Regions from separate parts of the Roseburia sp. 499 genome, predicted to be linked through region 1. Evidence: predicted binding sites of a transcription regulator. Region 1 holds the regulator's gene; the other holds the start of a gene.
What was found. The regulator Rex, encoded in region 1, represses fermentation and respiration genes when NADH is low (regulators of the CRP and FNR family bind a similar motif). The targets are predictions, from matches to a motif close to ATTGTTAANTANTTAACAAT.
Positions count from the first base shown of each region.

Region 2: gap (type I glyceraldehyde-3-phosphate dehydrogenase) is a predicted target of Rex. The motif match lies at 2,004-2,023, and genes of this name have one in related genera.

Region 1 is NZ_CP135164.1:1,580,408-1,584,630, reverse strand. Features, by position in the region: gene abc-f (ribosomal protection-like ABC-F family protein) at 1-1,325, shown strand, start outside; gene BIV20_RS07935 (redox-sensing transcriptional repressor Rex) at 1,424-2,068, shown strand; gene BIV20_RS07930 (hypothetical protein) at 2,080-2,718, shown strand; gene BIV20_RS07925 (NAD(P)H-hydrate dehydratase) at 2,760-4,223, shown strand, end outside.
Region 2 is NZ_CP135164.1:2,115,159-2,119,381, forward strand. Features, by position in the region: gene BIV20_RS10420 (phosphoglycerate kinase) at 1-609, opposite strand, end outside; gene gap (type I glyceraldehyde-3-phosphate dehydrogenase) at 875-1,891, opposite strand; gene BIV20_RS10430 (histidinol-phosphatase HisJ family protein) at 2,166-2,966, shown strand; gene BIV20_RS10435 (LuxR C-terminal-related transcriptional regulator) at 3,001-4,223, opposite strand, start outside.

The DNA.
Region 1 (4,223 bases):
ATTCTATTGCATGGCTGGAAACTTTTTTGCTAAATTATAAGGGAGCAGTAGTGATTGTATCCCATGACCGTTATTTTTTGGATAAAGTAGTCAGTAAAGTAGTGGAACTGGACCGTACAAAAGTATCGGTATTTCAGGGGAATTACAGTGATTATGCAGCAAAACGCGCGCAAGTGCGGGAAGCACAGTTGAAGCAGTATTATAACCAACAGCGTGAGATTAAGCATCAGGAAGAGGTTATTGCAAAACTTAAGTCTTTTAACCGGGAAAAGTCCATCAAACGGGCAGAGAGCCGGGAGAAAATGTTGGATAAAATAGAACGTCTGGAAAAGCCAACTGAGGAGAATACAGATATTCATTTGCATTTAGAACCAAGAATTGTCAGTGGAAATGATGTACTTGCGGTAGAACATCTTGCGAAAGCATATCCAAATCAGCAGTTGTTCTCTGATATTTCTTTCGAAATAAAGCGTGGAGAACGGGTAGCACTTATTGGTGACAATGGAACCGGAAAGACCACTATATTGAAAATTATTAATGATATGATAGAAGCTGATGCAGGAACCATAAAACTTGGTACCAATGTAAACATTGGCTATTATGATCAGGAACATCAGGTACTTCATAAAGAAAAAAATCTGATAGAGGAAATTTCTGATGCATATCCAAGTCTTACAAATACGGAGATTCGTAATGTGCTTGCAGCATTTTTATTTACCGGTGATGAAGTATTTAAGCAGATTGCAGATTTAAGTGGTGGTGAAAAGGGAAGAGTATCGCTGGCAAAGCTAATGCTTTCTGAGGCTAATTTTTTGATTTTGGATGAGCCTACGAACCATTTGGATATTACTTCTAAGGAGATTCTAGAGCAGGCATTGAATAGTTATACCGGAACGGTGTTCTTTGTGTCTCATGACCGTTATTTTATCAACAAAACGGCAACCAGAATATTGAATCTGACAGGTGAAACCATTGTAAATTATATCGGAAATTATGATTATTACATGGAAAAGTGCCGGGAACTTACGAAGATTTATGTGACAGAAAAAGAGAAAGAGGTTAAGCCTGAAACAGAAAGTAGTAATAAGCTGGATTGGAAACAGCAGAAAGAGGAACAGGCAAGACTTCGAAAAATTGAAAATGAGAGAAAGCGGACAGAAGAAAAAATTGAAAGTCTGGAAGCTCATATCAGCGAATTGGAAGAATCTTTTTCACAGGAAGAAATTGCAACTAATTCGGCGAAACTTCAGGAAGTACATGAAGAATATGCAAAGTGCCAACAGGAATTGGAAGCACTGTATGAAAAATGGGAAGAACTTATGTAAAAGAATGTTAATTCTTTAACACATTGACAGTCCAGGCAGGATTCATTATAATGAGTATAGTATATGCACGGGAGAAATGCAGTTTAGGAGGAACGTCAATGGAAAAGGAAATATCACAGGCAGTGATCCGGAGAATGCCTAGGTACTACCGTTATTTAGGGGATTTGCTAGATGACGGAGTAGAGCGTATCTCATCCAATGAACTAAGTACGAGAATGAAAGTAACTGCTTCCCAGATACGTCAGGATTTGAATAATTTTGGTGGTTTTGGACAGCAGGGTTATGGCTATAATGTAAAATATTTGTATGATGAAATTGGAAAGATTATGGGCATGGACCAGAAGCATAATATTATTGTAATAGGTGCTGGTAATCTGGGACAGGCACTTGCAAATTATGTAAAGTTTGAGAAAAGAGGATTTGCTATCATTGGTTTATTTGATGTGAATCCGGCATTAAAAGGAGTATCGGTCAGGGGAATTAATATTCGTATGATGGATGAATTAGAAGATTTCCTTAAAAATAATCGGGTAGATATCGCAGCGCTTACTATGCCGAAGACAAAAGCAAGTGAGGTTGCAAATATGCTGGTAAGTTATGGAATCAATGCTATCTGGAATTTTGCGCATTTGGATTTGGAACTTCCGGAACATGTGGTGGTAGAGAATGTGCATCTTACAGACAGTTTAATGCAACTTTCCTACAATATTGCGAAACAGGGGAAGGTCAAAGATAAGAGATAAGAAGTGATAAGATGGGTGGAAGAAAAGCAATAAATCATGGGTTTGAAACAGTGCTTCGAGGCAAGCAGATATCATTATTGATTTTAGACCAGAAATGGCACAATCTTTTTTCAGATGATGGAAAAACGAAAAGTGTTGTCAAATTGGAAAAGAAAGCAAATGAATACTTGAAAAAACAGGGGCGGTTGCATCAGGAGATTAAGGACCTAAAGGTCCTGAAAGAGAAACTGATGAAGAATATTATGGCGAACATGGATGAAGCTGAGCGCGAGCAAGAGTCAAGGAAACTTCGGGAGGATCGAAGACTGATTTCTGAAATAAATGAAAAATTGCGTCGGGCGTATGCGGAATTAGATGAAGTTCCTAAGGAATTGGATGCAGTGAATGAAGCTCTGATGGTAGAGACCATGGAATATTGTTATGAAAAAATGCGCGCCAATGAAATAGAAAGCGTAGCAATCCGCAAGTGGTTGGAACAGACTCGTGAAGAAGTAAAGCAGAAGGCAGTACGCAAGCAGACTGTAGAGGATAAGAATAGGGAAATTTATTCCTATATGCATGATATTTTTGGTGCCGATATCATAGATATTTTTGATTTGACATATGAAAAGGAACCTTCGCAGAAAGAAGAGGAAAAGAGACAGTCTTAGCAGCATAAGGCATGTCTCTTTTTAAACATGGAGGAATGTATATGAATATTCTGGTAGACAGCAAACAGATGAAAATGTGTGACAAAAATACCATTCAACATTTTGGAGTTCCATCATTGGTTTTGATGGAGCGTGCGGCACTTGGAGTAACAGAAGAGATTGAAAGGCATACGCAGCCGGGAAGTAAAGTGCTTTTGGTTTGTGGAACCGGAAATAATGGTGGGGATGGACTGGCAGTAGGAAGGTTGTTGCGGCAGAAAGGATATGAGATTACTCTGGTTATACTGGGGGATTGGAGTAATATGTCTGTAGAAACAGCAAAACAAATGGAAATCTGTCGGGCATATGAAATGGAAATGCGAAAAGAGATTCCACAGGAAAAATTTGATGTAGTAGTGGATGCGCTTTTTGGTATTGGATTAAGCAGAGAGTTACAGGGAAGTTATTTTGAAATAGTGAAACAGATGAATGAACTTAATGCATGGAAAGTGGCAGTAGATATTTCGTCTGGAATTCATGCGGATACAGGAGCAGTTATGGGGATTGCTTTTCGTGCGGATATGACGGTTACCTTTGCTTTTCAGAAATTAGGGATGCTACTTTATCCGGGAGCAACCTACTCTGGAGAGGTGAAAGTAAAGGATATTGGAATCACTGCTGAAAGCTTTCTGGAAGAAAAGCCTGTGAATTATGAAATGGAACAGCAGGACTTTGAAAAAGTACCAAAACGCTGTGATTATTCGAATAAAGGTACTTACGGAAAAGTGCTGGTTGTGGCTGGACATAAGAATATGGCAGGTGCAGCGTTTTTAAGTGGAAAAGCTGCTTATGCTACCGGAGCCGGATTGGTTAAGATATATACAGAAGAAGCAAATCGCACTATTATCCAACAACTGTTACCGGAAGCAATTTTGGACACCTATGAGCCAGAACAAAAACAAGAAGAAGTATTAAAGAAAAACATGGAATGGGCAAATGTAATTGTGGCAGGACCTGGAATTGGTACAGGAAAAACAGCAGAAGAAACGATAAGAATTGTTTTAGAAACAGCAGAAGTGCCGGTGATTTTGGATGCAGATGGATTAAATATTGTTGCCAGACATAAAGAGTGGTTGAAAGAAGCAAAGCAGCGGATAATAGTAACACCGCATCTTGGTGAAATGGCAAGATTAACAGAAAAAAGCATTTTTGACATACAAAAGCAGTTATTGCAGGTTGCGCGTGAATTTGCAGAGGAATATAATGTTATATGTGTATTGAAGGATGCACGAACTATTACGGCTTTGCCTGAGGGGACTGCATTTATAAATACTAGTGGAAATAATGGAATGTCAACTGCGGGTGCCGGAGATGTATTAACCGGTGTGATTGCCGGACTGATAGCGCAGAAGATGGAGCCAATTCAGGCTGCACCTTTCGGTGTATATCTGCATGGGGCAGGTGCAGATTGGATAGGAGAACAGACCGGAACCTATGGTATGATGGCACAGGATATCATAGAAGGT
Region 2 (4,223 bases), 530 kb from region 1:
TTTAGCTCCACCAAGAATTGCTACGAAAGGTCTAACTGGGTTTTCTACTGCATTTCCTAAGAAGTCGATTTCTTTCTGCATTAAGTATCCAACTGCTGCAGTGTCAACTAACCCAGCAACACCTACGTTAGAGCAGTGTGCTCTATGAGCAGTACCGAATGCATCATTTACGAAAACATCACATAAAGAAGCAAGTTCTTTAGAGAAAGCTTCTCCGTTCTTTGTTTCTTCTGCTCTGAAACGTGTGTTTTCTAATAAAATAACATCTCCATCATTCATAGCTTCTACAGCTGCTTTTGCATTTGGTCCAACAACCTCTGCATCTGCTGCAAATTTTACTTCCTGTCCTAATAATTCAGAAAGTCTTGTAGCTACTGGTGCAAGAGTCTTTGTTTTCTTGTCTTCGTCTGTCTTCACTTTTCCTAAGTGAGAGCAAAGAATTACTTTTCCACCATCAGCTACTAATTTTTTAATTGTAGGAAGAGCTGCTACCAGACGGTTTTCGTCTGTAATCTTACCATCTTTTAAAGGTACATTGAAATCGCATCTGCAAAGAACGCGTTTTCCTTTTACATTAATATCATCTACAGAAAGTTTGTTTAAAGACATAGTATTTTCTCCTTTTTTATTAAATTACAAAAAGGAGCCCGGTCCCTAAAGACCGGACCCCTTCCTGAGTCTTATCTGCACTCTGGTAGCCTGTCGCTTCACAAAAGTAGTCTACCGTGCAGTGTATTATCATTTGAATAAGGCAGTTCTGTTCGCTAACCTCAAGTTTCGCCAAATACAGGCTCGCTTTCGCTAATCTCACAGAACGGTTTTCATACTAACCTCGGACTTCGCTTTTGGCTCGTCCTCGCTAAGTATTCAATGCCTATGCTAATTCGCTGAAGTATTTGATTGTACGAACCATCTGGCTTGTGTAGCTGTTTTCGTTATCGTACCAAGAAACAACCTGTACTTCATATAAATCATCAGCAACTTTAGAAACCATAGTCTGAGTAGCGTCGAATAAAGAACCAAATCTCATTCCTACGATATCAGAAGATACGATTTCATCTTCGTTGTATCCGAAAGATTCGTTAGCTGCTGCTTTCATAGCTGCATTGATTCCTTCAACAGTTACGTCGTTACCTTTAACAACTGCTGTTAAGATAGTTGTAGAACCTGTTGGGGTAGGTACACGCTGTGCAGAACCGATTAATTTTCCGTTTAATTCTGGAATAACTAATCCGATAGCCTTTGCAGCACCTGTGCTGTTAGGAACGATGTTAACTGCTGCTGCACGAGATCTTCTTAAATCACCTTTTCTCTGAGGTCCGTCTAATGTCATCTGATCTCCTGTGTAAGCATGGATTGTACACATAATACCAGACTGAATTGCTGCATATTTGTTTAAAGCGTCAGCCATTGGAGCTAAGCAGTTTGTTGTACAAGAAGCTGCAGAAATAACTGTATCATCAGCTTTCAGTGTATTGTGGTTTACATTGTAAACGATTGTAGGAAGGTCATTTCCTGCTGGAGCAGAAATAACAACTTTACGAGCACCTGCTTTGATATGAGCAGAAGCTTTTTCTTTGGATGTATAGAATCCTGTACATTCAAGAACAACGTCTACTTTTAATTCTCCCCATGGGCAATTGCTAGCATCAGCTTCAGCGTAGATTTTGATTTCTTTTCCATCAACTGTAATAGAATCTTCTCCAGCTGTTACTTTATCTGCTAATTCATATTTACCCTGAGATGAATCATATTTTAACAAGTGTGCTAACATTTTAGGGCTTGTTAAATCGTTGATTGCTACTACTTCGTATCCTTCTGCACCGAACATCTGTCTGAAAGCTAAACGTCCAATACGTCCAAATCCATTGATTGCTACTCTTACTGACATGTTTAATTCCTCCTAGTTTTGAATGAATTTAATATTTCTTTTTGGATATCAAACCCAAAATCTGTTATCATTGTACCCAATCTTTGTCCAAAATTCAAGTAGGTTTTTTAACTTTGTTAATTTTTTCACTATTTTTTTACATGTAATATACTTTTACCCCACATTTTACTTATTGTGCTGACTTTGCTACTTTGTATTTTGACAAAATAGTGCATTTCATATATAGTAAACTGTGAAATATGAACAAAACCTTGTACAAAAAGGAGACTTTTCTATGCTTTGGGACACACATATGCACACACATTTTTCCGGCGACAGTGAAGCCGATTCACGCGAAATGGTTCATTCTGCCATATCAAAGGGATTGGATGGTCTATGCTTTACGGATCATCTGGATATTGATTATCCCAATGCCCCATCAGAATTTCTGATTGATTTCTCTGCTTATTTTGATGAACTGACTCAGGTGCAGGCAGATTTTTCTTCGGACTTTCCGGTTCTTATTGGTCTGGAACTTGGCTTACAAGCACACCTTTCCAAGAAACTTCCGGAGATTGTATCTACACACCCCTTTGACTTTATAATTGGTTCTTCCCATGTGGTACATGGTATCGACCCTTACTATCCGGAATACTATGTTGGAAAAACAGAAGATGATGCCTATCTGGAATACTTTGAATCCATCCTGGAAAACCTTTCCACATTCGATTGTTTTGATGTATATGGTCATATCGACTATGTGGTACGATACGGTCCTAACCGAAATACTTACTATACCTATGAAAAATTTGCCGATGTGATTGACGAAATCTTAAAAACCTTAATTCAGAAGGGAAAAGGCATTGAAATCAACACAGGCGGCTTCAAATACGGTCTTGGACATCCCAATCCTACGGAAGCAATCCTGAAACGCTATCATGAACTTGGTGGCGAAATTATTACCATTGGTGCTGACGCACACAAACCGGAGCATGTTGCTTTTGACTTTGCAAAGGTACCAAATATCTTAAAAGAAGCCGGATTTTCTTACTATACTGTATTCAAAAACAGAAAACCTGAGTTTTATAAGTTGTAAAAATACGAAAAGGAGCTGATTTGAAATAAAAATTTCAAATCAGCTTTCGCTTTCTAGCTTCCATAACAGCCTCTGCTTTTCCCCTAACTCCCAGTTTTTTATAATTTTCCCTGCAATGATACTTTACTGCACTCTCCGTAATTCCAAGCAACTCCGCAATTTGTGTATTAGAAAGACCTTCTGCCTGAAGCTTGAGAATTTTTACAGCATTATCAGAAAATACTTCTTCTTCCATACTTTTCACTTTCAGATAAGAGGGATAAGCAATGGCAACTGCTTCGGTCTCTTTCAGTACCTGTCTACGATATGCCTTCTGTTCCTTTATTTCTGCATCCTCTGCCTTCCAGCCCACTGACTTCAATAGTTCCCGAATAGCGGCTCCTTCTCTGGAAATAATTCTAACAAAATGATAATCCTCTGCTTCTCTCAACACCTCTAACAGTATCTCTTTCCATGCTACCTCTCCCATTCGATAAAGAGCAATACTCAAAAGTATCTTTGACTCCATGCGGATATACGGACGGTCCATGACCTTTGCGTAATACAAAAGCCGCTCCAACAGACTCTGTGCCCGCTCATACCTCCCATATAAAAGGTATCCTCTGACCTTTGCCAGATAATGATAACGGTTAAAAGTACAGAATTCCTCATCCTCTTTTGGAGCTTTCTCCATCCATTCCTCAATCTGTGCTTTTTCCCCCTGATACAGCGCCAAACGAAACAAAAAAGTATCTATATTCGGAAGAAGCTTGTCCCCATGCTCTTTTACTGCTACATTCCGAAAATGCTTCAAAATCTCTACCGCCTCTTCTATTTGTCCGTTAATCACATGAACCCTTGCCTGAATAGCAGCCGCCACAAAACACTGCTCTAATTTTCCTCCGGCTTCAGCCTGCATTCTTCCCCGACTCACAAGTGAAAGAATCTCATAGTTATCCCCGCCCTTTTCATAAAAACTCTCTGCAAGAGCAATATCTACAAAGCCCTTTCCATATTTTCCAAGCACGACAGCTACCGGCTTTCCTATCGTCTTTGCCAGTTCTCTGTCCCTTCTACTCCATTCACAGAAATCCTTTCCGCCGTTCATCTGCGACGGAAGATTACTGGTAACTGAAAATTCCGGCAGAGTAAGCTGGCGATTCGTGAGTAAAACAAATGCATTCTTCATAATATCAATAAGGCCACCACTTCCTCGATGAGGTAGCGCAATATCCAAATACGCAATCCAGCTTTTTACTGCCTTTCTTTCACTTCCGG